One region of the Shewanella alkalitolerans genome, then DNA from elsewhere that is predicted to be linked to it. Evidence: riboswitches for the same ligand, from Rfam matches in the RefSeq annotation. Region 1 holds a riboswitch; the other holds the start of a gene.
The links. A riboswitch is a leader RNA that binds a small molecule or an ion and turns the genes downstream of it on or off. The one in region 1 is predicted to bind lysine.
Positions count from the first base shown of each region.

Region 2: it holds a riboswitch for lysine, as region 1 does, so the genes downstream of both, K0J45_RS13290 (Na+/H+ antiporter NhaC family protein) here and lysC (lysine-sensitive aspartokinase 3) in region 1, are expected to answer to the same signal.

Region 1 covers NZ_CP080422.1:885,571-889,952, reverse strand. Annotated here, with positions in the region: gene lysC (lysine-sensitive aspartokinase 3) at 1-770, opposite strand, end outside; lysine riboswitch at 900-1,075, opposite strand; gene K0J45_RS03975 (DUF3293 domain-containing protein) at 1,179-1,610, opposite strand; gene arcA (two-component system response regulator ArcA) at 2,188-2,907, shown strand; gene K0J45_RS03965 (S9 family peptidase) at 3,554-4,382, opposite strand, start outside.
Region 2 covers NZ_CP080422.1:3,024,687-3,029,068, forward strand. Annotated here, with positions in the region: gene K0J45_RS13285 (M3 family metallopeptidase) at 1-925, shown strand, start outside; gene K0J45_RS13290 (Na+/H+ antiporter NhaC family protein) at 1,031-2,596, opposite strand; lysine riboswitch at 2,675-2,891, opposite strand; gene K0J45_RS13295 (electron transfer flavoprotein subunit alpha/FixB family protein) at 3,040-3,963, opposite strand; gene K0J45_RS13300 (electron transfer flavoprotein subunit beta/FixA family protein) at 3,964-4,382, opposite strand, start outside.

The sequences.
Region 1 (4,382 bases):
TTGGCACCGAAGGTGGCCATCTCGGCCGCCTCGTTGAAACTAATCTCAGGGATAGGACGCGCATTGGGCGCGAGGCGTGGATCTGTGGTGAAGATCCCCGGCACATCTGTCCAGATCTCAACAGCAGACGCATCCAGCGCCTCGGCAAGCAGGGCCGCAGAGTAATCGCTGCCCCCACGCCCTAACGTGGTGGTGGCCCCCTGTTCATCGGCACCGATAAAACCTTGGGTCACAATACGCTGCTCACTAAGCAGTGGTAGCAGATGCTCTGTGCAAAGCTGCTTCACCGCTTCGATCTGCGGCTCGGCGCGGCCGAAATGGCTGTCGGTGCGCATCACCTGACGCACATCGAAGGCGCTCGCCCGCTCGCCCTTCTCTCTCAGCACGGCAGCAAACAAGACAGATGAACACTGCTCACCCTGGGCAAGCAGTTCGTCTGTGGTCGCCTTATTACGGTTTTGGGAGAGCGACTCGCTCAGGCTGGCAATCTTACTTAAGATGGCATCGAGGCGGGCAGCCACATCATGGGGCTGACCCAACTCGTCGAGGATCTTATATTGAATCGAGGCGATCGCCTTAAGCAGCTGCTGACGACGCTCAAAGTCCACATGCTCCTGAGTTAGCTCCACCAGGAGGTTGGTCACACCGCTCGAGGCGCTGACGACCACCACGCGGGTTTCAGGATTGGCCAATACGATATCGGCGCAGCGGTTCATCGCCTCATAATCGGCAACCGAGGTACCACCAAACTTAGCAACAACAATAGACATTAGCGCACCTCAACCCAAGTAGCTGACGATGACACAAAAGAAATAGATAACATTGAATACGCTCCGAACTTACTTCGTTCGAAGAGCCTGGTGCAAAGATGACGCACCCCAAGACGGGAAACAGCGATTGCCACCAGAAGCTCTCCACCAAAAACAGGTGACAATCGATGGGATTCAGCCCAGTCGACCGATAAACAGATGAAACCAAACATCTCTTTACCTCGGCGTTAATCTCCCTCATAAACCGTCAACGGAGTTTGGACTCCTCGGGCTTACTACCTAGTTAACGCTCCTCTTCTGTATCACTAACCTTAAGGTCAGGATGCAAGAAAACTATCAAATAACAGAATAAAAAGTCAACGATATTTTAGCTTGTCTTGATGAAAGCCTCTCAAGTTCCCCCGCCTGCTAGCGGCTGATGTCGGGCAGCTCGCTAACCAAGCAGACCCGGGCAGAAAACTTGCCCAGGGTGAGCTCGTCATACTCCACCAGACAAGGCACCAGTTGCAGCTCGTCCTCATCGACAAAATAGATGGCGTTTTGATTAAACACCTTACCAAGATCCACGGCTGCGGCCTTATCGATAGACACCGCCCAGCTCTTCTCCATATGGCCTCTGTCATTGGAGGCACCGATCAGGGCACGATAAGGATATCGGAGACGTTGAATATGACGTTGAAGCTGCTTGTCGAGGAGACGGTTTTGCGAGGGAGAAAGGTGTTGGCCTTTAGGATTATGAGCGGTAATGATTGCAAATGATAACGAAGGGGAGAAAGGTTGTGTAAGTAAGAACTGCGTTTGCTGATAGCATTGCCAAAGGTGTTCGCTTGCTGTACTCATCACTAAAATATTCCTAAATTAGATTCCGTCGATTATAGCAAAATTCCTCCGGCTTCCTAGAGGTGTGAGACAGGTCACTTTATTAAATTTTATTAATACCATTAAAATCATAATCTTACACACACAAATGTGATTTGCATCAAATCTCAAAGGAATTTTGTTAACATTTCATTTGTTAACAAATGACTAAAACGAGTACAATAAGTTCGTTGATTCACTTCCACTCATCTCACGATGAAATACTTTTTGTTACATCTTGTCGACGACAAGGTCATCAAAAGTTAGTCAATTTCCTGTATAAAATGTGAGCTTAGGCTGATTTAGCATTTAAACTTGAAAATATTAGATAGTTAACGGAACTATTCCCAACTATTGTTAATCGAAGTGAGTAACAGTTCGCGTGTCTTTTGAAAGAGATACGTATACTTTACTAATCATGAAGTGTGTTGCTGTACCAATTGGGTTTGATAAAAGCACTACGTGAGTTCGGTAATTGTCGCGAAGACAGATAGGGCGCAGCAGCACCAACTAGCGCTCATGGTTAGAACAGTTTTAAACAAATATTAGGTAAATAAATATGCAAAACCCGCACATTCTGATCGTTGAAGATGAAGCCGTTACCCGGAACACGCTAAGAAGTATTTTCGAGGCTGAAGGATATGTGGTAACTGAAGCCAATGACGGCGCAGAGATGCATAAAGCCATGCAGGAAAACAAGATCAATCTTGTGGTAATGGATATCAACCTACCAGGTAAGAATGGTCTGCTGCTTGCGCGTGAGCTTCGTGAAATCAATAACATCGGCCTTATCTTCCTTACCGGCCGTGACAACGAAGTTGACAAGATCTTGGGTCTGGAAATTGGTGCCGATGACTATATCACCAAGCCATTTAACCCACGCGAACTGACTATCCGTGCACGTAACCTGCTGACTCGCGTCAACAGCACCGGCGGCGAAACCGAAGAAAAGAGTGCCGTAGAATTCTACCGCTTCAACGGTTGGAGCCTAGAGATCAACAGCCGTTCACTGGTGAGCCCACAAGGCGAGTCGTACAAGCTGCCTCGCAGTGAGTTCCGCGCCATGCTGCACTTCGTTGAGAACCCAGGCAAGATCCTGACCCGTGCCGACCTGCTGATGAAGATGACAGGCCGTGAGCTTAAGCCACACGACCGTACCGTGGACGTGACCATTCGTCGCATCCGTAAACACTTCGAAAGCTTGCCTGATACGCCAGAGATCATCGCCACCATCCACGGCGAAGGCTATCGTTTCTGCGGTAACTTAGAAGAAGCATAAATCACATCCAGCTAGCGCAAATGTGATTCAATTAAAAAGCCAGTCTAACGACTGGCTTTTTTGTACATGAATTGTACTTATCCCCGGTGGCCAGGGCCTTGAAATGTTCCAGACATTTCAAGGCATTTCCTCCCTGACCCACAGGGAAGTGGGGAATGTCTAAAATCCTAGGGAAGGATTTAGACCTGGAGGTCAGAAGGCCAAAGAGGGGATTTGTGTCTGGAACACTTATGCCAAAGCCCATGGATGGAAAGACTTGGTATTTGCACCTACAAATTTTGTCGCACTGACCTAATTTACATCATCACGCTTCATTGCTTTGAATCGCCTGCCCGGCGAGGGATGTGCAAACACAATTTTGGCACGCCGTACTTCCATCCTTGGAGGCTCTACGACGACGTCCTGTCGTCAAGGGCCAAAATCGTGTTTACACTGGTATCTTCTATCTCTTCGATTTCGCTTCTTTTGATAGGTGCACGAAGGTTCTAAAACTAGGCTAACTAAGATTAGTTAGGTTTATTCGTACCTTATTAAAATTAATTCGAAACTAACTCAATTGTCTTCAGGACTGTTATTCCCACAAAAAGCCCTGCTGCTTTCGATAAGCAACAGGGCTTTTGTTTTGCTAAGGCCTAACGCCGATAGCTTAGTGCTTCAGCTGCTTATCGAGGAAATCGGCCAGTGAACGATACAGATGAGTACGCACCTTCTCGCCACGCATCGAGTGCTTAGAACCGGGATAATCTATCATCTGGAACAGCTTGCCCTCGTCCTGCAGCGCCTTGTAAACACGGGTGCTGTTCTCAAACAGCACGTTGTCGTCAGCCATACCGTGATACATAAGCAGGCCAGACTGATAGCCTTTGACGTACGGCAGTACGCTAGAGGCCTCATAGCCTTCGGCATTGGTCGCCGGGTGTGACAGGTAACGCTCTGTGTAGTGGCTATCATATAGAGACCAGTCGGTCACGGGTGCGCCCGAGATAGCCGCCTTGAAGTAATCCGGCGCCTTAAACAGGCTCATCAGCGCCATGTAGCCGCCATAGCTATGGCCATAGATGGCGATATTCTTGCCATCGACATAGCTCAGGCTACGCAGGTAATCGACACCCGCCTTCTGGTCATTCACCTCGGCCTCCCCCAGATGTTTGTAGATCACCTGCTCGAACTTGGTACCACGATGGGCCGAGCCGCGGTTATCCAGCTGGAACACGATAAAGCCCTGTTGCAGCAGATACTGGGTAAAGTAGTCGTGCTCGCTCCAGCTGTTAACCACCAGCTGGGCGTGAGGACCACCGTAAACACGCACCACCACAGGGTACTGCTTAGTGGCATCAAACTGCGTCGGCTTAAACAGGCGATATTGCAGCGCCTGACCATCTTCCGCCTTTATCTGACCAAACTCAGGCAGTTGCCACTGACCAAAATAGGGATAAAGGGGATGACTCTTATCCACCTGGTTCTGCTCGACCCAG
Region 2 (4,382 bases), 2.1 Mb from region 1:
CTTGGAGCGTCTCTATGGTGTGACCCTCAAGCCGCGCCCGGACTTGCCTGTCTACCATGAAGATGTGAAGGCCTACGAGATGTTTGACGCCGACGGCAGCTCTATGGCGATCTTCTACGCCGACTACTTTGCCCGCGAAGGCAAGCGCGGCGGCGCCTGGATGAGCTCCTTCGTGACCCAGTCTAAGCTGCTAAACCAGAAGCCTGTAGTGGTCAACGTGATGAACATCAAGAAGGCCCCAGAGGGTGAGCCGACCTTCGTCAGCTACGACGAAGTGACCACCATGTTCCACGAGATGGGCCATGGCACACACGGCATGTTCTCTAAGGTGACCTACCCTAGCCTGTCGGGCACGGCCGTGTCCCGCGACTTTGTGGAGTTCCCCTCGACCTTCGAAGAAGATTGGGCGGCCCACCCCGAGGTGCTGGCCAACTACGCCAAGCACTATGAGACAGGCGAGGTGATCCCAGATGAGCTGCTGCAGAAACTGCTGAAATCACGCAGCTTTAACCAAGGCTTCGACACCTTGGAATATATGGCGGCGGCCCTGGTTGATCTCGAGTGGCACTCACTGAGCAGCGATGCCCCACTGCAAGATGTGGCCGAGTTCGAAGCCAAGGCACTTAAGAAACACGGCATCAATATCGCCGCCGTGCCGCCACGCTACAAATCGACCTACTTTGCCCACGCCTTCCCGGGTGGCTATTCGGCCAGCTACTACGCCTACATGTGGAGTGAGATCCTGGCGGCCGACGCCTTCGCCTATGTGCAGACCCAGGGCGGCCTCAACCGCGAAATAGGCATGAAGTATCGCAAGACCATCCGCGAGGTGGGTAACAGCGTGCCACCTATGGAAGCCTACAAGGCCTTCCGTGGTCAGGCACCGACCACTGATGCCCTGCTTCAGCGCCGTGGCCTCAACTAATTCCTGCCTCAACTCACTCCCCAGTAATGGGGAGTCACCCATAGAAAATGCCGCTCGATGAGCGGCATTTTTATATCAATTGAACCTTGATTTGGCGTAGCTGAATTAAGCCGGGCGATTAGCCTTATGGCGCAGCACCAAAACGCTCACCACAAACAGCGCACTACAGGCCGCCAGACCGGCACCCACAGATTCGGTGAAGCCCAGCACGGTATAACCCACCAAACTGATCCCCGCCACGATAAGCGCATAGGGCAGCTGAGTCAGCACATGATCTATGTGGTGACAGTTGGCGCCGGTAGAAGACAAGATGGTGGTGTCCGAGATAGGCGAGCAGTGATCGCCAAATACGGCGCCCGCCAGCACAGAGGCCAACATAGGCAACATCATGTTGGTGTGGGTGCCCATGGCCATGTCGGCGGCGATAGGCAGCATTATGCCGAAGGTGCCCCAGCTGGTACCGGTAGAGAAGGCAGTCAGACCCGCCAGCACGAACAGTACGGCTGGCAGCAGCGCGAAGGGAATATTACCGGTCGCCAGGCTGGCCATATATTTACCCGTCTCCATCTGGCCTATCACGCCGGCGATGGTCCAGGCGAACAGCAGAATATAGATGGCGGGCAGCATAGAGCGGGCACCGGCAATCACGCCTTTAAGGATAAGCGACTTATCCAGTCCCTGACTGACCACCAATACCAAGGTCGCGGCCAGGCCGACCACGGCGCCGAAGAAGAGCGATGAGGCAACGTCTGTCTTCTCGAAGGCACCAATGACGCTAAAGGGCAGATTCTCCGCCGCCAAAGCGTCGGCACCGCTACCTATCATGAAGTAGATGGTGGCAAACACCAGCACAGTGATCGGCAGGAACAGGCCTAAGATCTTGCCAGAATCGGCCTCAGGCAGGTCGCTGTTAGCTCCTGGCGGCAGGCCCTTGGCCTCGTCATACAGATTGCCCTTCTGGGCGTTGAGTTCATGCTGGCGCATGGGTCCCACATCCAGCCCCATAAAGGCGACGCATAGCAGCAACACCAGGGCGAAGATGGCGTAGAAGTTCATCGGGATCATCTGGATAAACACGCTCAGATGACCGCTGTCGGTAAAGCCGTGGGCGGTGAGTATGCCGCCGATCAGCGCGATGATGTATGCGCCCCAGCTAGAGACGGGTGAGATCACACAGATAGGCGCGGCGGTTGAGTCCAGCAGATAAGCCAGTTTGCTGCGCGAGATATAGTATCTGTCGGTGAGGGGTCTGGCGACACTGCCCACCACCAGGCTATTGAAGTAATCATCGATAAAGACCACGCAGCCCAGGAACATGGTGAGCAGCTTGGCATCACGCTTGTTGCGAATATGCTGGCGCGCCCAATCGGCAAAGGCCTTGGCGGCGCCGCTCACGGTAATGAGTGCAGTGATCATCCCAAGTAGGATCAAGAAGCCCAGCAGATAAACGTTCCAGCTGTTTAGGGCGCCATCATCCCAAAACAGGCCCACCACCTGCTGTCCCAGGTATTGACCCATATCCAGCGGTGAAAAATCGGCAATTAACAGTGCCCCTAGGAGGATCCCCACACCGAGTGAGAGCAGAACGCGGCGGGTAAAGATCGCCAGCAGAATCGCTACCACGGGCGGCAGCAAAGAAAGTGCCGAATCGGCATAACTCAAAGTTGTCATTGTAAAATTTTGTCTTCGTTAAAATACGAATGGAGGGCAACTGAACTGGTGGGATATAGCATGAGATATTACACCTGTCCTATCAGTAGCGCTCCATAGTGATACCCATTCTCGGTATACCTTCCACTTATCAATCCAGATAAGAAGCACTATGGCAGTGCTGCCTCTATTCGATGACAGCCCCAGCGGCAAGCCTTGATCAACTTAACCACTTCGGCACCAAATCCTTTCATATTCGCTTAACGGCATCACCCTAACGAATACTACTGATATTTAATGCACCTCTACGTCTCAGGACGCCTGCCAATGTCACTATCGGCAAACGTGAGGCACATAAAAACACAAGCGGCTTTAAGGACGCTACCTCAAAGCCGCTCCATGTGATCTATATCACACTAAATTTTAGATGAACACCAAAGTGCTCACCAAGCATTTACATTTTATTAAATAAGTTCGAGTAGCTTAGGCACTGCCTCGAACAGATCCGCTTCCAGACCATAGTCGGCTACCTGGAAGATAGGCGCCTCTGGATCTTTGTTGATCGCCACGATCACCTTAGAATCTTTCATCCCCGCAAGGTGCTGGATGGCACCCGAGATACCCACGGCGATATAGAGATCCGGCGCGACAATCTTACCCGTCTGACCAACCTGTAGATCGTTTGGCACGTAACCGGCATCGACTGCGGCGCGCGATGCACCCAATGCCCCGCCCAGCTTATCAGCCAACTGCTCGAGAATCGCGAAGTTCTCGGCGCTGCCCATGGCGCGGCCACCTGAAACCACCACAGAGGCGGCACCTAGATCTGGACGCTCTGACACTGACAGGGTCTGAGTCACAAACTCAACATCGCCGCTGTATTCGTTATCCAGGGTCTGCAGCGAGGCGCTACCGTCCTGGGCTACCGCATCGAAGGCGCTGGCACGAACCGTCATCACCTTGATGTTGTCCAGGCTCTGAACCGTCGCCATGGCGCTACCGGCATAGATAGGACGCACGAAGGTGTCTTCGCTCACCACTTCGACCACTTCAGAAAGCTGCGCCACATCCAGAAGCGCCGCCACACGAGGCAGCACATCTTTACCTACGCTTGAAGCCGCAGCCAGGATGTGTTGATACTCGCTGGCCACTGAGACGATCAGCTGTGACAGGTTTTCGGCGATGGCATTGGCATAAACGCCGCTATCGGCAACCAGTACCTGACGTACACAGGCAAGCTGCTTGGCGCTTTCGGCCGCGGCGCCACAGTTATGACCGGCTACCAGTACATCGACTTCGCTGCCGATTGCCTGGGCACAAGCCACAACCTTGGCGGTATCGAGTTTTAAAGTCGCATTATCATGTTCTGCTATTACTAGAATCGCCATTTAGATCACCTTCGCTTCATTCTTTAGCTTTTCCACCAGCTCCTCGACAGAAGCCACCATAATACCCGCTTGACGCTCGGCAGGCGGAGTCACCTTGAGCACCTTCTGGTGCTGCTTCAGGGTCACGCCCAGGCTGTCTACCGTCACGGTATCGAGCGGCTTACGTTTCGCCTTCATGATGTTAGGTAATTTGGCATAGCGAGGCTCGTTCAGACGCAGGTCTGTGGTGACAATCGCAGGCAGTGGCATCTTAAGAGTCTGCAGGCCGCCGTCGATTTCACGGGTCACCACGAGTTGTTCGCCCTCAACCTTCACCTCAGAGGCAAAGGTAGCCTGAGGCAGTCCAGCCAACGCCGCCAGCATCTGGCCAGTCTGGTTGTTGTCGCCATCGATTGATTGCTTACCCAGCATGATCAGCT